DNA from 3 places in the Arthrobacter sp. 2762 genome. Region 3 is predicted to be linked to each of the others. Evidence: riboswitches for the same ligand, from Rfam matches in the RefSeq annotation. Region 3 holds a riboswitch; each other region holds the start of a gene.
What was found. Region 3 has a riboswitch for glycine ahead of cycA (D-serine/D-alanine/glycine transporter). Riboswitches for the same ligand answer to the same signal wherever they lie in the genome.
Positions count from the first base shown of each region.

Region 1 (6,408 bases), on a different contig from region 3:
AAGGCCTGCGGCGTAGGCGTTGACGTAGCGGGAGAGTTCGTTGCCGTAGAGCGGCATCCCGGCTTCGAGGCGTAGGGAATCACGCGCTGCAAGGCCCGCGGGAATAAGGCCGTGGCCCTCGCCGACCTCGAGGAGTGCTTCCCAAAGGCCAGCTGCGTCAAGGTTGGGGATGTAGATCTCGAAGCCGTCTTCGCCGGTGTAGCCGGTGCGTGCAAGCAAAAGATCTTGCCCGTTAATGGAGACTTCAACGGCCGCGTAGTACTTCAGTTCGGTCACGAGGGCGTGCTGCTCAGCGGGAACCAAGGTCAGCAGAATGGCTTCCGCGTTCGGACCCTGCACTGCAATCAGCGACGTCTCGGCGGAGGCGTCGTCAACCACGACGTCGAAGCCCGCCGCGCGCTCCAGCAATGCCGCCGCGACTACCTTGGCGTTGCCCGCGTTGGGGACCACGAGGTACTGATCCACGCCTTCTTCGGGAGCTGGGCGGCGGTAGGAGATGAGGTCGTCGATGATGCCGCCGTCAGCGTTGCAGATCAGCGAGTACTTGGCCTTGCCCACGGCGACCGCAGACAACTTGCCCACCAGCGCGAAGTCCAGGAACGCTGCTGCGTCCGGACCGCTGACCCAGACTTCGCCCATGTGGGAGAGGTCGAACAAGCCAGCGGACTGACGGACTGCGTGGTGCTCAGCAAGCTCGGACTCGTATTTGAGGGGCATCTGCCAGCCGCCGAAATCCGTGAAGGACGCGCCGGCCTTTTTGTGCTGCTCGTAAAGAGCGGTGTAGTTCTCAGTCATTTGCAGGACCGTCCTTTAGTTTTCGAAGTCTGCAGTGGTGTCCTCGAACGCTTCGAGGGGCGGGCAGGAGCACACCAGGTTGCGGTCGCCGGCAGCGCCGTCGACCCTGCCAACAGGCGGGAAGTACTTGTCCTGCTTCAGGTGGTGGACAGGAAACGCTGCCTGCTCACGCGTGTAGTCGCGGTCCCAAGCAGAACTCACGACGGCGGCAGCCGTGTGCGGCGCGTTGCGCAGCGGCGACTTTTCAACAGTGAAATCGCCGGCGGCCACCTGCTCGATTTCGGCGCGGATGGTGATCATGGCCTCAATGAAGCGGTCGATCTCAGCCAGGTCCTCGGACTCGGTCGGCTCCACCATCAAAGTGCCCGCAACGGGGAACGCAAGGGTGGGAGCGTGGAAACCGAAGTCGATCAGGCGCTTGGCCACGTCCTCAGCGGTGACGCCCGTGCGGGCAGTCAGCTCGCGGAGGTCCAGGATGCACTCGTGGGCTACGAGTCCGCCCTCGCCCGTGTAAAGGACTGGGAAGTGCTCATCCAAGCGGGAGGCGACGTAGTTGGCCGCGAGCAGCGCAGACTTGGTGGCTTCGGTGAGGCCTTGGCCGCCCATCAGCTTCACGTATGCCCAGGAAATCGGGAGCACGCCGGCGGAGCCGTAGCGGGATGCAGAGATGGCCACGCCACCTTCAGATGAAACGTTGTTCGCATCACTGGGCATGAAAGGTGCCAGGTGGGCCTTGGCCGCAACCGGACCAACACCGGGTCCGCCACCACCGTGCGGGATGCAGAACGTCTTGTGCAGGTTCAGGTGCGATACGTCGCCGCCGAACTTGCCCGGCTGGGCGAGCCCAACGAGTGCGTTGAGGTTTGCACCGTCAACGTATACCTGTCCGCCGGCAGCGTGAATCGAGTCGCAAACCTCCCGGACGTCGGCGTCGTACACGCCGTGGGTGGACGGGTACGTGATCATGATGCAGGACAGTACATCCTTGTTGGCCTCGATCTTGGCTGCCAGATCGGCGTGATCGATGGTGCCATCAGGAGCCGTGGCCACTACAACAACTTTCATGCCGGCGAGCACAGCCGAGGCTGCGTTGGTGCCGTGCGCAGAAGCAGGAATCAGGCACACGTTGCGCTGGTCATCGCCGCGGGACAGGTGGTAACCGCGGATCGCCAGGAGCCCCGCGAGCTCACCCTGCGAACCGGCGTTCGGCTGGATGGAGACCTGATCGTAGCCGGTGATCTCGGTGAGGTCGGCTTCCAGTCCTTCAATGAGCTCGCGCCAGCCAGCGGTCTGGTGATCGGGAGCCAACGGGTGGATCGAGGCGAACTCAGGCCAGGAAATTGCTTCCATCTCGGCCGTGGCGTTCAGCTTCATGGTGCAGGATCCCAGCGGGATCATGGTGCGGTCCAAGGCGAGATCCCGGTCGGACAGCTTGCGGATATAGCGCAACAGCTGCGTCTCGGAACGGTGCGTGTTGAACACCGGGTGCTGGAGGAAATCACTGGTGCGGAGCACATCAGACGGCAGCTCAAACCCTGAAGCGTCCTTCACCGGGCCGGCACCAAAGGCGACGGCTACCGCGGAGAGGACATCCGGCGTCGTGGTTTCATCGAGGGAAACGCCAACCGTGTCAGCGTCGATGCGCCGCAGGTTGATACCGCGGGCTTCGGCAGCGGAGATGACTTTGTCGGCCTTGCCTGGTACGCGGACAGTGAGGGTGTCGAAGAAGGATTCGGACACGAGTTCACGGCCAGCGGTCTTGAGGGCGGTGGCCAGCGTGCGGGCGTGCCCGTGGACGGTTTCGGCGATCGCCTTCAGGCCTTCCGGACCGTGGTAAACCGCGTACATCGAGGCCACTATGGCGAGCAACGCCTGGGCCGTGCAGATGTTGGACGTGGCCTTCTCGCGGCGGATGTGCTGCTCGCGTGTCTGGAGCGCGAGTCGGTACGCGGGGACACCGGCGTTGTCCTTGGAGACGCCCACGATGCGGCCCGGAAGCGTCCGCTCCATGCCTTCGCGGACGGCCATGTACGCAGCGTGGGGGCCGCCGAAGAACAGCGGAACACCAAAGCGCTGCGCAGTTCCGACGGCGATGTCGGCACCTTGTTCGCCCGGGGGCGTGATGAGGGTGAGCGCCAAAAGGTCGGCAGCGACAGTCACCAGCGCACCGCGTTCCTTCGCGTCGGCGATCACGGTGGAGTGATCGAATACGCGGCCGGAAACGCCGGGCTGCTGCAGGACGATGCCGTTGATGTCGCCGTCGGGAAGGCCCGCCGAAAGGTCGGCAATCTCCACTTCGAAGCCCAGCGCTTCGGCGCGGCCTTTCACGATCGCGATGGTCTGCGGGAGGAGGTCGGCGTCGAGGACGGTCTTCCCGTCCTTGGCAGTTTTGGACTTGTTGGCGCGGCGCATGAGCAGTACAGCCTCGGCAACAGCCGTTGCTTCATCCAGCAGCGAAGCGTTGGCTACCGGCAGCCCCGTGAGGTCCTGGACCATGGTCTGGAAGTTCAGGAGCGCTTCGAGGCGGCCCTGCGAAATCTCTGGCTGGTAAGGCGTGTACGCCGTGTACCAGGCCGGAGCTTCCAGGATGTTGCGGCGGATAACCGGCGGCGTGACGGTGTCGTAGTAGCCCTGGCCGATCAGCTGGATGGCGGTCTTGTTCTTGGACGCGAGCTTCCGTAGCTCTGCGAGGACCTGCACCTCAGTGAGGGCGTCCTGCAACTTCAGGGCGGTGTCCTGGCGGATGGAATCGGGGACCGCAACATCTACCAGGCCGTCTACGGAGTCGTAGCCGATTGCCTTGAGCATGGTGTCAACGTCGGCCTGGCGCCGGGCGCCGATGTGCCGGTCCGCGAAAGCGGTGGGGGTTGATTGAACAGTCAAGAGGAACTCCATGATTCAGGCGCCCTATGTGCGCCACGATGATGTGGGTTCCTCCCCGCTCTGTATTGGACCTGAGAGATTCCGCAGGAATGGTTGCCTGCTTGCACCGTCGGTGAGCCCAGTTACCTGGACTGCTTTCCAGAGTTGCCTCGCCGTGGCGGTACGTGGGCCTGAGAGATTCCTGGGGAGGATTTGCTCCTACGGCGCCTGACTGGATGTACCGGCAGGACTCTCCCGCCACAGATCAAAAGCATTGCGTCACCTCAGTGACACGGTTCACACCATAGCCGGTTATCTGGAAAAAGCGCAAGCAAGGGATACCTACCGATGCATTGCCTCGTGGATCTGGAGTGCGAACCACAACTGGGCAACCGTCGAGGTTTCACCCATGTCCAGCCCCGTCAATTCGCCGATTTTCCGGATCCTGTAGATGATGGTTTGCCGGTGCGCGAACAGGGCAGCGGCAGTCTTTTGCCACGAACGCTGCGAGTCCAAATAGGTCCTCAGCGTGACGAGGAGATCACCTTCCTGGCTCTGCTCGTAATCGAAAATCGGCCCCAGGAGACGCCTGACCAGCGCAGTTCCTTCCTCGAAACCTGTCAGCCCGAGCCACGACGGTCCCTGCGCATATCGGGCCAGGCCAAGCTTGTTCGCCCGGGCCGATCCGAGCGCCCAGAGGGACTCCTGCAGCGCGCGCTGAATGCCGGCCACTGCCGCCGGAGCGCTGATTCCGATCGCTGCATCCGCCCCGGCACAATGAACCAGGACGTCGTCCGGCACATCAGCGGGGACCACCACGTGCAGCCGGCTGTTCCGCTTCAACGAAGCCGACGCAACCCCGTGCCGCCACAGTTCGATGTGCACGTTGGCCAGCCTGTCGCCGTCGTTCGCTGCTTGGGCCGGCCCCGCAACCGGCCCCGCTGAAATGACCGCATCCGCTGCCATGGAGGCGAGCAGGAATTCCTGTGGCGGAACCCCAAAAGTTGCCAGCCTGCTCTCCATCTCGGCCGCGCCCAAGCGCCCATCCATGGCCTGCAGCAGGAACTCGCCAGCCAGCCGGTGGCGGCCTTCCAGAGACAGGACGATGCGCGAGAGCTGCAGTCCCAGCACGGTTGCCGCGTGCAGGAGTACGACGGCGTCCGGGTGCGGTTCGCTGTTGGGCAGCACCACGAGGAGCGCGTTGGCGTGGGTCGGGATGTCCATGGTCAGCACGTGCCGGCCCCTGATCCGGTGCCACTGGAAATTCTTGCCCGCCAAGGACACCTGCCCGGAAAGCGGAGCCCATTCATTCGCGAGGAACTCCGGGAGCCGCTGTCCCTCGGGGTGCCAGGGATGGAGGCAGCGGCGATCCACCACGAACAGTTCCGCGTCCAGTTCGGCGGCAAGCCGTTGGACCAGGCTCTGCCAATGGTCCTCGGAGGCTCCGGCCGTGCGGAGAAGGTCGTAGACCCTGGCTGTTTGCCGCAAACGCCGGGACTCTTCGAGCAGGGAAGATTCGGCAACCGAGCGGGCGATCGCGATGAACGGCAGCGGGTACGGGATGTTGATCAGCGGCAACGGCAGCCGGTCGCAGGCATCAAGGAATTCCTGCGTCAGCGGGGGTGCGTGCATCTTCTCGCCGATCGCCAAGGCGCTTGCCCCACTGTCCATGAGTGCCTCTGCGAGCGCCACTTGTCCTGCGGCATCGGCGGGAATCGACAGCCCATTGGTCATCATGAGCTCGCCGCCGGTAACCCATTCCCACAGCCGGGGCAGGTCTGAAGTGTGAGCCCAAGTGATCCGATTGTCGCGGCCAGCTTCACCGGCAAGGAGGGTGAGCCCCAGTTGGGGTTCCGCCACGAGCTCGGCGACGGTGATTGCCATCGGATGGGGTCCTGACTCTATGATTCCGGGGGCCGTTTGGAGCTGTTTAGACATTCGTCTAAGCGCCTCGGCCATTTGTAGTCAATGTACCGCTATTCGCCGTGACCCGCGTCACGAAGAATGGAATTACTTACTTCCCGCTCAATGGCGAGCACCCCTCACACTAAGGATCCGTCAATGACAATCCACAAGCCCATCGGCCCTGTCGACGCAACCAAAGTCCCCCGGTATGCCGGCCTCGGCACCTTCGCCCGCCTCCCCCAAATCGACCGGGTTCCGGACTACGACATTGCGATAGTCGGTGTCCCGTTCGACGGCGGAACCTCCTTCCGGCCTGGCGCCCGTTTCGGTCCTGCCGCGGTTCGCGAGGCCTCGCGCCTCCTGCGCCCGGGCTACCACCCGGAGCTCGACGTCGAACCCGTTTACGAAGCCCAGGTTGTGGACGCGGGCGACATCGCCTGCACTCCCTACGACATCACCCGGGCGGTCCGTGAGATCGAGGAGCAGGCGTTGCCCCTGATCAGTGAGGACAAGCTGCTGATCTCAATCGGTGGCGACCACACCATTGCCTTGCCCATGCTGCGGGCGCTGAACAAGGTCCATGGTCCAGTCGCGTTGCTCCACTTCGACGCCCATCTGGACACGTGGGACACCTACTTTGACCAGCCCGTCACCCACGGAACCATCTTCAGGCGGGCCTTCGAGGAGGGCCTGCTTGTGGAGGATAAGTCAATGCACGTAGGCATCCGAGGCCCGGTGTATGACCGCAATGACTTCCTCAGGGACCATGAGTTCGGATTCCAGATTATCCGCTGCTCAGACCTGGATGTTATCGGCGTCCCGGCTGCAATCCAGCAGGTGAAGGAC
Region 1 is NZ_JBEPSI010000006.1:311,409-317,816, reverse strand. It holds gene gcvT (glycine cleavage system aminomethyltransferase GcvT) at 1-795, opposite strand, end outside; gene gcvP (aminomethyl-transferring glycine dehydrogenase) at 811-3,678, opposite strand; glycine riboswitch at 3,827-3,925, opposite strand; gene ABIE18_RS13825 (PucR family transcriptional regulator) at 4,000-5,541, opposite strand; gene speB (agmatinase) at 5,719-6,408, shown strand, end outside.
Region 1: it holds a riboswitch for glycine, as region 3 does, so the genes downstream of both, gcvP (aminomethyl-transferring glycine dehydrogenase) here and cycA (D-serine/D-alanine/glycine transporter) in region 3, are expected to answer to the same signal.

Region 2 (6,408 bases), on a different contig from region 3:
GGCCTGCCACAGGGCAGCAGCGGAGTCGTTGGACACAAAGATCTCGAAGCCATCTTCACCGGTGTACCCGGTGCGGGCGAGCAGCAGGTCCTGAGTGCCGCCGTCGAACGTGAACGGCACCTCAACAGCGGCGTAGTACTTCAGTTCGGTGACCAGCGCGTGCTGCTCTGCGGGCACAAGGCGCAGCAGTATGGCTTCGGCGCGCGGACCCTGGACAGCGATGAGCGACGTCTCGGAAGAGGCGTCTTCAACAACCACGTCAAAACCAGCTGCGCGCTCCAGCAGGGCCGCAGCCACAACCGCAGCGTTTCCGGCGTTCGGAACCACCAGGAATTTGTCGGTGCCACGACGGTAGGTGATGAGGTCGTCGATGATGCCGCCGTCTTCCTGGCAGATCAGCGAGTACTTGGCCTTGCCCTCGGCCATGGCGGAAATTTTGCCTACCAGCGCATAGTCCAGGAACGCCGCCGCGTCCGGTCCGGTGACCCAGACTTCGCCCATGTGGGAGAGGTCGAACAGGCCGGCGGACTTGCGGACGGCGTGGTGCTCGGCCAACTCGGAGGAGTACTTAAGGGGCATCTGCCAGCCGCCGAAATCCGTGAAGGACGCGCCCAGTTTCTTGTGCTCTTCGTAGAGAGCAGTGTAGTTCTCAGTCATTTGCAGGACCGTCCTTTAGTTTTCGAAGTCTTCGATCGGAGGGCAGGAGCAGACCAGGTTGCGGTCTCCTGCTGCGCCGTCGATGCGGCCAACGGGCGGGAAGTACTTGTCCTGCTTGAGGTGGTGGACGGGGAACGCGGCCTGCTCACGCGGGTATGCGCGGTCCCAGTCAGAACTTACGACGGCGGCAGCCGTGTGGGGTGCCTTGCGCAGCGGCGAGTTCTCAACAGTGAAATCGCCGGTGGCGACCTGCTCGATTTCGGCGCGGATGGTGATCATGGCTTCGATGAAACGGTCGATCTCCACGAGGTCCTCAGACTCTGTGGGCTCCACCATAAGGGTTCCGGCAACCGGGAACGCCAGCGTGGGAGCGTGGAAGCCGAAGTCGATGAGGCGCTTGGCAACATCTTCAGCTGTAACGCCTGTGCGGGCAGTCAGTTCACGGAGGTCCAGGATGCACTCGTGGGCTACGAGCCCGCCCTCGCCGGTGTAGAGCACGGGGAAGTGCTCGTTGAGCCGGGAAGCAATGTAGTTCGCAGCCAGCAGGGCGGACTTGGTGGCTTCGGTGAGCCCCTGGCCGCCCATGAGCTTCACGTAAGCCCAGGAAATCGGGAGCACACCGGCCGAACCGAAACGGGAGGCCGAAATCGGGACGTCATTGCCTTCGGTCCACGAAGCAGCGTCACCAGGCATGAACGGCGCCAGGTGTGCCTTGGCCGCGACCGGACCAACACCGGGTCCGCCACCACCGTGCGGGATGCAGAACGTCTTGTGCAGGTTCAGGTGCGATACGTCGCCGCCGAACTTGCCCGGCTGCGCGAGCCCAACGAGTGCGTTGAGGTTGGCGCCATCGATGTAGACCTGGCCGCCGGCTTCGTGGATAGCGTCGCACACTTCCCGGACGTCGGCGTCGTACACGCCGTGCGTGGACGGGTAGGTGATCATGATGGCCGAGAGGGCGTCCCTGTTTGCTTCGATCTTGGCCTTGAGGTCAACGTGATCGATGGTGCCATCGGGAGCGGTGGCCACCACAACAACTTTCATACCGGCCAGCACTGCGGAAGCAGCGTTGGTGCCGTGCGCAGAAGCAGGAATCAGGCACACGTTGCGCTGCTCGTCGCCGCGGGACAGGTGATAACCGCGGATCGCGAGGAGGCCGGCGAGCTCACCCTGCGAACCGGCGTTCGGCTGGATGGAGACCTGATCGTAGCCGGTGATCTCAGTCAGCTGGGACTCAAGATCGGTGATCAGTTCACGCCAGCCCTCTGTCTGGGAATCCGGAGCGAACGGATGGATCGAGGCGAACTCGGGCCAGGAAATGGCTTCCATCTCGGCCGTGGCATTGAGCTTCATGGTGCAGGAACCCAACGGAATCATGGTGCGATCCAGTGCAAGGTCACGGTCCGAGAGCTTGCGGATGTAGCGCAGGAGCTGGGTTTCGGAGCGGTGCGTGTTGAACACCGGGTGCTGCATGAAGTCGCTCGAGCGCTCAATGGAAGCCTCAAGCGCGAAACCTTCTGCGGACTCAAGCACGTTAGCGCCGAAGACATCCAGGACGCTGCGAACAACCTCTGATGTAGTGGTCTCGTCAACAGAAATGCCCACCAGATCAGCGTCAATGCCGCGCAGGTTGATGCCCTTGGCCTCGGCAGCAGCTACAACCTCGGCAGCCTTGCCAGGAACGCGGACTGTAATGGTGTCAAAGAAGGATGTGTGAAGGACCTCGACGCCGGCAGCCTTCAGTGACGCTGCAAGGGTGCGGGCGTGACCGTGGGCGGTTTCTGCGATTGCCTTCAGGCCTTCGGGTCCGTGGTAGACGGCGTACATGGAGGCGACGATGGCCAGCAACGCCTGCGCGGTGCAGATGTTGGACGTGGCCTTCTCGCGGCGGATGTGCTGCTCGCGGGTCTGCAGCGCCAAGCGGTAGGCGGGGACACCGGCGTCGTCCTTGGAAACGCCCACCAGACGGCCAGGCATCGAACGCTCGAGACCCTTCTGGACGGCCATGTACGCAGCGTGGGGGCCACCGAAGAACAGCGGAACACCGAGACGCTGGGCGGAACCGACGGCGATGTCCGCACCTTGCTCGCCCGGAGGGGTAATGAGCGTCAGGGAGAGAAGGTCTGCTGCGACCGTGACCAGTGCACCGCGTTCCTTGGCGTCAGCGATGACGGCGGAGTGATCGAACACGCGGCCGGAAACGCCGGGCTGCTGCAGGACGACGCCGTTGATGGCGCCTTCCGGGAGGCCGAGCGAAAGGTCGGCGACCTCAACTTCGAAACCGAGCGCCTCAGCGCGGCCCTTCACGATAGCGATGGTCTGGGGGAGGCAGTCGGCGTCGAGGACGGTCTTCCCGTCATGGGCTGCCTTGTTCTTGTTGGCCCGGCGCATCATGAGCACGGCCTCTGCCACAGCCGTCGCTTCGTCCAGCAGGGAGGCGTTGGCGATCGGCAGGCCCACGAGGTCCTGGACCATGGTCTGGAAGTTCAGCAGAGCTTCCAGGCGGCCCTGCGAGATTTCCGGCTGGTAAGGCGTGTATGCGGTGTACCAGGCCGGGGATTCGAGGATGTTCCTGCGGATAACCGGCGGCGTGACGGTGTCGTAGTAGCCCTGGCCGATCATCTGGACGGCGGTCTTGTTCTTGGACGCAAGCTTGCGCAGCTCGGCCAGGACCTCAACTTCGCTGAGCGCGTTTTCGAGGGTGAGGGCAACGTCTTGGCGGATGTCGTTGGGAACGGCCGTATCAACCAGCGAATCAACGGTGTCGTAGCCGACCGTCTTGAGCATGGTGTCAATGTCGGCCTGGCGGCGGGCGCCAATATGCCGATCGACGAAGGTGGTGGAGGCTGAACTAACCGTCACGAAGGAACTCCATTACTTGGGCGGCGTTTGGGTACGCCACAGCGGCTGGGTTCCTCCCCGCTCTGTATTGGACCTGAGAGTTTCCGCGTGTTGCTTGCACAACGATCGCTTGCACCGTCGGTGAGCACAGCATTTCTTCCGCGCCAAAGGGCGCAGCAAAAGGCCTGCTACTTTCCAGAGTTGCCTCGCCGCGGCGGTGCGTGGGCCTGAGAGATTCCTGGGGAGGGTTTGCTCCTACGGCGCCCGCATCACTTGCTTGCAGGACTCTCCCGCCGCAGATCAAAGGCATATTCTATTGTTTGCGTGCCTCTGTAAAGACGCACCACAAGACTCAATTGTCCTACGTCGGAGGCGTCGCCGCAAATGGGCGACCCGCTACTTGCGGAGCCGGTCCAGGACTCCCAGCAGGATCTCGACGTCGACCTCCCGCCCGGGCTTGCCGCCTTCCTGGCCACCCTCGAACATGGCATTGAAATACAGGCCGTCACCCATATAACTGACGGCTTTGGCTACCTCCGGACCCACATCCTCGGCCAGGACGTCCAGCCACTGCTGCTGGATTCCGCTGAACCGTAGCCGGGTCTCTTCATGGGCAACTTCTGCCAGCCGTGTAGCCGCGACGAACGCCCGGTCCATGGGGGTCCCGGCCCACAGCGAGGTCCGAATGAAGTAAGCAGCGCTGCCATCGGGCGCAGTCTTCATTTTTTCGATGTCTGCCTGGGCCAACTCATCCAAGCGCTCCAGCAGGGCGCTGATCAGCGATTCCTTGTTGGGGAAGTGGTAAAGCAGTCCACCCTTGGAGACACCTGCCCGCTTTGCGACGGCGTCAAGCGTGGCAGCCCGCTCCCCCACCTCGATAAGGAGGGCTTCGTAGGCATCCAGGACCGCATCCCGGGCAACTGGTTTTCGTGGCATGACTACATCATTCCCTACGGCGTTTGATGGTGTTGAATTTGAAACTATACCGTCTGGACGGTATAGTTGGTGCCATGTTCACGCCGTCCTCAACCCAAGCACCCCGTTCCGCTCATTCCCTGATGGGTCAGACGGCACCGTGGCGCGATTGGACGGCCCTGGCACTCCTGATGTTCCCGGTGCTGCTGGTGGCCGTAGACAACACCGCGCTCACCTTCGCCCTGCCCGAAATTGCCCGCTCCCTGGATGTAGGTGGCGTGCAACTGCTGTGGATCATTGACGCCTACCCGCTCGTGTTGGCGGCGCTGCTCGTTTCCATGGGCAACCTTGGCGACAGGATCGGACGACGGCGGCTGCTGCTGATCGGCAGCACAGGCTTCGCGGCGGTTTCGGCTGCTACGGCGTTCGCACCTTCCGCGGAATGGCTGATTGCCGGCCGCGCCGCACTTGGCGTGTTCGGCGCGATGTTGATGCCTTCAACGTTGTCCTTGATCCGGAACATCTTTGCTGATCCGAACCGCCGGCGGCTCGCGATCGCCGTATGGGCTGCCGGATTCTCTGGCGGCGCCGCCCTTGGCCCGATCTTTGGTGGCTGGCTGGTGGAACACTTCTGGTGGGGTGCCGTCTTCCTGGTGGCGACCTTCTTGCTCCTGCCCCTCCTCGCTTTCGGCAGGGTCCTCATTCCCGAATCCAAGGACGCCAATCCTGGCCGTGTGGACGTGCCCAGCATCGCGCTGTCCGTGATCACCATGGCTCCGTTCGTGTACGGCATCAAGGAATTCGCTGTTCACGGATTCGGGGCGTCGGCAGCGGCCTTCATGGTCTTCGGCCTGGTGATGGGCGTTCTGTTTGTCCGGCGCCAGCGGCGGATCCAGAGTCCCATGCTGGACGTCTCTTTGTTCAGGAACAAAGTGTTCAGTACCGCAATCGTGGCCAACGTCCTGTCCTTGTTTTCCATGACGGGCTTCATCTACTTCTTCGCCCAGCACCTGCAACTTGTTGAGGGCCAGTCCCCCATGGAAGCGGGCATCGCAATGATTCCGGCGCTCCTGGCAACCATCATCGCCGGCCTGGTGGTGGTCCCGCTGGTAAAGCGCATCCGGCCAGGATTCGTTGTGGCCGGCGGCCTTACCCTCAGCGCGGCGGGCTATTTGGTGGTAGCTGTGGGTGATCACGGCAGCGGACCTGTGTTCCTGTTGTCAGCCTTGACTGTCCTCGCCGTCGGCGTAGGCGCAGCGGAAACCATCTCCAACGACCTCATCCTCGGCTCGGTGCCGGCCGACAAATCCGGAGCGGCGTCCGCAATTTCCGAGACAGGCTACGAGCTTGGTTCGCTCCTGGGAACGGCCGTGCTGGGCTCGATCCTCACCGCGTCCTACCAGCACAACCTCGTCATCCCGGAGGGCTTGTCCACGCAAGCGGCCGGGAAATCGGGAGAAACGCTGGCCGGCGCCGTGGATGCTGCTTCGGCACTACCCGCTCCGCTATCGGATGCCCTGACAGCCGCCGCCCGGGTAGCCTTCGAATCCGGCGTCCACATCACTGCGGCGATTGGGCTGGTACTGATGGCTTGCGCGGCAGTGCTTGCCGCCGTCGTGCTCCGGCGGGTTCCCAAAGCGCAGTAGGCGCCGCGGGAATCAGTGGCCGTCCGTAGGTGCAGCCTTGCCATCTATGGCGGCCACCAGCTGGTCAATGCGGTCCAGGGCATCGCTGAGCCGCCCTACCGTTGCCCACAATTCAGGGTGCTTTTCCTTGATCTCATCAAGCGACGCGCCTGCGGATCTGAGCGACCCGAGATCAAAGCTCACGTTGGTCCGGGCTCCTGCGATCGCCGCCCTGAGGGCTCCGAACCCCACCACCACATCAGCAATGAGCGCCGGGTTCCCGTTGGCAGCAAGCCATCCCAGGTCCTCGATGGCTTCGATGGCATGGTCCCCGAGGACCGCGGACGCCTTGGCAGCATCGACGGATGCC
Region 2 is NZ_JBEPSI010000008.1:214,309-220,716, forward strand. It holds gene gcvT (glycine cleavage system aminomethyltransferase GcvT) at 1-657, opposite strand, end outside; gene gcvP (aminomethyl-transferring glycine dehydrogenase) at 673-3,519, opposite strand; glycine riboswitch at 3,704-3,801, opposite strand; gene ABIE18_RS16135 (TetR/AcrR family transcriptional regulator) at 3,895-4,434, opposite strand; gene ABIE18_RS16140 (MFS transporter) at 4,509-6,059, shown strand; gene ABIE18_RS16145 (cyclodeaminase/cyclohydrolase family protein) at 6,072-6,408, opposite strand, start outside.
Region 2: it holds a riboswitch for glycine, as region 3 does, so the genes downstream of both, gcvP (aminomethyl-transferring glycine dehydrogenase) here and cycA (D-serine/D-alanine/glycine transporter) in region 3, are expected to answer to the same signal.

Region 3 (6,408 bases):
GATGTCGAAGATCCGCTCTGCCTGGGCGAGGGATTGGCCACGACGCAGCCTCACACCGGTCCGGGCGTACGAGGAGGTGGTTGCAGGCAACCCCTCTGCCGTACTGGAGACCAGCAGTGTGTCTGCATCCAGCCAACTCACGTTGCCTTTTGCCGTGGGCAGATCGAATCCGCCAGCGGCCGGCTCAACAAACGTGCGGGATTCGACGTCGAACTCGCGGTGACGGTTGGCGTCGCCGCCGTCGGGGGACAGCGAAACCATCGCGAAGCGGTACGCGTCCCCGTCCAAAGGACGGAGGAACCCGGCTCCATGGAACACCCATTCGACGCCTTCTGCGGCGGCGAGGGCATCGATGTCCAGCAGTACGTCCCATTCGGGTGCCTCGGAAACGTAGCTCTCCCACGCCGTCCGCCGCCAAAGGCCCTTGGGGTGCTCCTGGTCCTTCCAGAAGTTGTAGTAGTAATCACCGCGCTTGTTCACCATGGCAATCCGGTCCGTCGAATCCAGGACCTCAAGAATGCCGGCTTCAACCGCTGCGTACTCTGCGTCTTCCAGCAAATCCTCGGTTCGCGCGTTTTGTTCGCCGACCCAGGCCAGCTGTTCTTCGCCGTGAATGTCCTCCAACCACACGTTCTCATCCGTGGGTTCGGGCGCAATGGTCGCAGCGTGGCGAGGCCCGGACTTGGTCTCCAGATCCGTGTCGTTGTCAGGAAGGGGCGTCTGATCAGCTTCTGTGATGGTCATCGCCCCATCCAAGCAACACTTTTCAACTGGAAGCAAGTCACGCAGAAGTTAGGCTTGAGCGTGGCTAAATCGCAAATCAATCGTGTTGCCCTCATTGGGGCCGGCCCCCGGGGCACGAGTGTCCTTGAGCGGCTGCTCGCGAATTGGGCTGCAGGGGCCACCAGCCGTGCGGACCGGACCGATACACGGTGGAGCACATTGCACATCCACGTTGTGGATCCTTTCCCACCGGCATCCGGCCATGTGTGGCAGCCCGAGCAGTCCAGGCTGTACCTGATGAACACCCAGGCGTTCTATCCGACGCTCATCCCTGAAGATCCCAAGCTTGCGCAGCCCCTCGCAGGCGGTTCCTTTGACCAGTGGCGCGCCGCCCGACGTCGTGATGGACAGGGCCTGAACGACGCCGAAAAGGCGGAGTTGGCCACCCTCGACTCCCACGATTTTCCCAGCAGGGCGCTGTACGGACGGTACCTGCGGCAGACTTTGGCGGACCTGCTTCAGCGAATGCCCGACGGCGTGGAGGTCACCTTCCATGAGACGATCGCCGTAGCGGCGCGCCCGGTCCCGGCGACCTCAGGCACCACAGGTGGGCAAACTTTCGACGTCGAACTGGCCGACGGCACTACGCTCACCGTCGGCTCGGTGGTCCTCGCGCTGGGGCACATCGAGTCCCGTTTGAATCCGGAGCAGCGTTCGTTCCAACGGGCGGCCGATGAGCACGGCCTCCTCTACTTCCCACCTGCACCGCCGGCCGACGTCGACTGGCAGCGGGTGCCGGACAACGAGCCCGTCCTGGTGCGCGGGATGGGACTGAATTTCTTCGACGTCATGGGCCAGCTGACTGAGGGGCGCGGAGGCAAGTTCGTCGAAGCCGGCGTACCGGGAGCCGGAGTTCTCGAGTACCGGCCCTCGGGCAGGGAACCCAAGATCATCGCGGCGTCCCGGCGCGGCACCCCATACCGGGCAAAGGCCGGCCTGAGTGGGTATTACCCCAGCAGCATCACCATGCGTTACCTGACCGAGGCAGCGGTGGACCGCTTCAGGGCAGCCGGTATCCAGCCCGGATTTGACCATGACCTTTGGCCGCTCCTGCACCGCGACGCCTTGTGGGCTTATTACTCCACCCTGGCCAGGTCGCAGCCTGCGGCCATTCGCGATGCAGCGCAGTTCCTCGCGGACCTCGAGGATGCCTTGCAGCCCCACGCGCACACCACTGCCAAGTGGGAAAGCGACGTCGCCGCCCTGGTGGACAAGCACGTGGTTGCCTCCCGCCGACTCAATGTCCGTGGGCTCGCTGCGCCGTTGGCCGGCCGGACGTTCGCATCACGCCGGGAACTGGACCTGGCGGTAACGGCCTATCTCGACGACGACGCACGACGCTCCGCACTGGGCGAAGCGGACCCCGTGAAGATGGCAATAGGCGCCCTGCACACCGGCAGGGCGATCCTGAAGTCCGTTGTGGCAGACGGTGGTATCACGGACGAATCGTGGGTCGCTGAACTGCGGGGATGGTTCGAATCGTTCGTTGAAGGCCTTGCAAGCGGAGCCCCGGCACTGCGCTCGGAGCAGTTGGCTGCTTTGGCGCGTGCCGGCGTCGTTGGTTTTGTTGGACCCGATCCGAAGTTCAGCGTGGATAGAAGCGCCAAGGTTTTCCGGGCAGCCTCGCCATGGGTCCACGACGGGCCAGCCGAGGCACCCACTTTGATCGAAGCGATGTCACCGGCCAACAGGGTGGGCATCAATATTTCCCCACTCTTGGAACAACTCATGGCCGACGGCCTTGTGCGAACCAAAATCATGATGAGTGCCGAGGGTACGCCGGTGCAGACGACCGGACTGGATGTGGAACCGCACCCGTATCGGCCCGTGGCGTCCAACGGCTCTGTGACCCGGGGGATGTATGTTTTGGGCCTGCAATTGTCCGCGACCCAATGGGGAACAGCCATTGCTGCAGAGGCGCGTCCGGCAACCGGGAAGGCTTACGCCAGTGGCCAGCGAACCCTGCGGGATGCCGACGAGATCGCGCGTAGCATTCTGGGCAGCTAGCTGCCTTCGTTTGCGGCGAGTCCAATGCTTCGCTAGTGTGTGAGCTGCATCACCGGCAAAGTGGTGCGCGCTTTTGATCTGCGGCGGGAGAGTTCTGCCGGTACATCACGTCAGGCGCCGTAGGAGCAAACCCTCCCCAGGAATCTCTCAGGCCCATGTACCGCCGCGGCGAGGCAACTCTGGAAAGCAGTCCGGGCAACCGGGCTCACCGAAGGTGCAAGCAGGCCACCCCTGCGGAAACTCTCAGGTCCACCTACAGAGTGGGGAGGAACCCGAATCATCGTGGCACCCAGTGCCGCCTGAACAATGGAGTTCCTCTTGACGATTCAGCGCCCACCATCCTCCGTCTCGCATCCAGCAGACTCACCACACCTCGAACGGCAGCTCAGTAACCGCCACATCCAGCTGATCGCGATAGGCGGTGCAATTGGCACGGGCCTGTTCATGGGCTCGGGAAAGACCATTTCTGCAGCTGGTCCCTCCGTCATTTTCGTGTACATGATCATCGGCTTCATGCTCTTCTTCGTCATGCGCGCCATGGGCGAGTTGCTCCTGAGCAACCTGAACTATAAATCCTTCAGCGACTTTGCAGCGGACCTGCTGGGTCCCTGGGCCGGGTTCTTCACGGGCTGGACCTACTGGTTCTGCTGGGTCATTACCGGCATCGCTGACGTCATCGCGATCGCCGGGTACTCCAAGGAGCTCTGGCCTTCCCTTCCACTCTGGGTGCCCGGATTGATCACCATCGGCATCCTGTTGCTCCTGAACCTGGCTACGGTGAAAGCATTCGGCGAGACCGAATTCTGGTTCGCCCTCATCAAGATTGTGGCTATCGCGGCCCTCATCATCGTCGGTCTGTTCATGATTTTCAGCGGCTTCCAGTCCGATGCGGGACCGGCCAGCTTCACCAACCTGTGGAGCCACGGTGGCTTCTTCCCCAACGAATTCATGGGCTTCGTCGCCGGTTTCCAGATCGCCGTCTTCGCTTTCGTCGGCATTGAACTGGTAGGCACCACGGCCGCCGAGGCCAAGGACCCGGAGAAGAACCTGCCCAAGGCCATCAACTCGATTCCGATCCGAGTGCTGCTCTTCTATGTGGGAGCCCTCATCATCCTGATGTCCGTCACCCCGTGGACACAGTTCGCGGCTGGACACAGCCCATTCATTGCCATGTTCTCCCTGGCCGGCCTGGGCGCCGCAGCTACCATCGTCAACCTGGTGGTGCTCAGCTCTGCGATGTCCTCAGCCAACTCGGGTATTTACTCCACGTCCCGCATGGTTTATGGCCTGGCCCAGGAAGGCGACGCCCCGGCTGTGTTCGGCGCGCTCTCAGGACGCAAAGTACCCCGCAACGCCCTGTTCCTTTCCTGCGTCCTGCTGCTGTCCGGCGTCGTCCTCATGTACGCAGGGCAGGACATCGGCAAGGCGTTCGACATGGTGACCACCGTGTCTGCTGTCTGCTTCGTGTTCGTATGGTCCATCATCCTGGCCAGCTACCTTGCGTTCCGCAAGCGGCGGCCACACCTGCATGATTCTTCGGCGTTCAAAATGCCAGGCGGCGTGGTGATGGTGTGGGTGGTCTTCGCATTCTTTGCCTTCGTGCTCTGGACCCTGACCACGCAGCCGGACACTTTTGCTGCGCTGCTGGCCACGCCGCTGTGGTTCCTGATTCTGGGGGTGGCCTGGGTCATCCTGCGTCGCCGGCCGGCACATCTGGTTCGCTATGGGGAGTTCCAAGCGCAGCTTGAGAAGGACGCGAAGCGCGCGGAGGAACCCGAGCTCGCTCAGAAGTAGCTGACAATCCACAAAGGCCTGCCCCTCACGAGTCATCTTTGTGAGGGGCAGGCCTTTTGGCGGGTCATGCGAAGGGGCTTCTTAGCCCCTCAGGCACTTCTGGTACTCCAGCCAGGCCCACGCGTAGCGCAGCCAGCCTACGACGTCGTACCACTGAGTCGGCTTGGTGGGCTCAGTGCACAGCGGCGGGTTCGGACCGGTCCCAGCCACGGTCACCAAAGCCTTCACTACGGTTCCGGACTCGACGGCGGTGAGCACCAATGTGCCGGTGCCTGCAGCTGCCGCCGCGGGAACCTTGAGGTTCACGGTGGCTGTGCCTGCCGTTACCGGCACGGATTCGAGCGTCGTCGCCGCGCCCTTGCTGTCCACGAAGATGGCTTTGAGGGCGGTGTTGGCCGGGCTGCCGATCGAGGTGAGATTCAGCTTGGAGACAGCGAGTGCCATGGGCTCACCCGCCTGGACTTCTGCCGCAGTGGTGTTGACCACGGCAACTGACCGGCGCGCGAAGTCCGGAGACACCGGGTTGTGCTCACGGAGGTACTTGATCCAGGCATCGCGGTCCACCAAGCCGGTGTCCTTCGTGTTGCTGCCTTCCTTGAAGATCCGGAAGTTGTCGCCACCCGTAGCCAGGAAGCTGAAAGTCCCAATTCTGTACTGCTTGGCGGGGTCCATCACTGTCCCGTTCACCCAAATACCGGTGACGCGGTCGCCTGCTGGGCGGGTGGCGTCGTAGGTGTAGTTGACGTTCTTGGACAGTCCCAGCTGCTGGTAGGGACGGCTGGGAACAGTTCCGTCAACGTTGGTCTGCCACTGCTGCTCAAGAAGGGTCTTGAACTGGGCGCCCGTGAGGGATGTGGTCCACAGGTTGTTCACGAACGGCAGGACCGCGTTGGCCTCGGCGTAGGTGATGGTGCCGTCCGGCGCGTAGTAGAGCTCGTTACGCAGGCCGCCGGGGTTCACGACGCCGATCTCCGCCGCACCCAGTTCAGGCGCCTTGAGCGTGTCCGCCAAGGAGTCCGCTACCAGGTTTCCGAGAGTGGATTCGTTCGCGCGGTCGTCCCGCTTGGGGGCGCCGCCAGCCGGATCCGGAGTGAAGGCGGTGGTGATATCAGCTGTCACTGCGCCAACGGGCTGATTCCCGATCACGGCAGCCTCGGCGAGAGCCTTATCCACGATCGCCTTGACCGCGGCCACCCGAGGATAGGCGGCAACGAGGCTTTCCGAAGTGTCCGTTGTACGATCCACCACGGCGGCTTTATAGCCTGTGACGGTTTTCGTGGCGGTATCGATGGTGAGAGTCACGCTTCCCACGTTTTCGCCGTAGTTGCCGGTCTGCACAATGGGCCGGGTTTTGCCGGTGGGCTGTCCGTTAGCATCCAGCAGGGGTGCATCCCAGGCGTATTCCTTGTGGGTGTGGCCGGTGAAGATGGCGGCTACGTCAGGGGTGGTCTCGTTGACGAGCTTGGCGAACGGTCCGCCGGCTGCGACTTCCTGCTCCAGGGTGGCACCCTCCGGTGTGCCCGATGCTGCACCGTCGTGATTTTCAACGATGATCAGATCGGCAAGGTTTTCTGCTTTGATCTTGGCGGCGACCCGATTAATGGCCTCCACTGGGTCACCGAACTCGAGATCCGTAATTCCGGCCGGCGTCACCAAGGACGGAACTTCCTGCGTGACCGTACCAATGACTGCCACCCGCATGCCGTTCATGTCCAGGACCTTGTACTCCGGCAGTACCGGAGTCCTAGTGCCCTTCTGGTAAACGTTCGCGCCCAGGTAGGCAAACTTCGCGTTGGTACCATCGGCGATGACGCGGTCGCGCAG
Region 3 is NZ_JBEPSI010000001.1:71,636-78,043, reverse strand. It holds gene ABIE18_RS00340 (prolyl oligopeptidase family serine peptidase) at 1-744, opposite strand, end outside; gene ABIE18_RS00335 (FAD/NAD(P)-binding protein) at 805-2,790, shown strand; glycine riboswitch at 2,865-2,963, shown strand; gene cycA (D-serine/D-alanine/glycine transporter) at 3,097-4,584, shown strand; gene ABIE18_RS00325 (ExeM/NucH family extracellular endonuclease) at 4,666-6,408, opposite strand, start outside.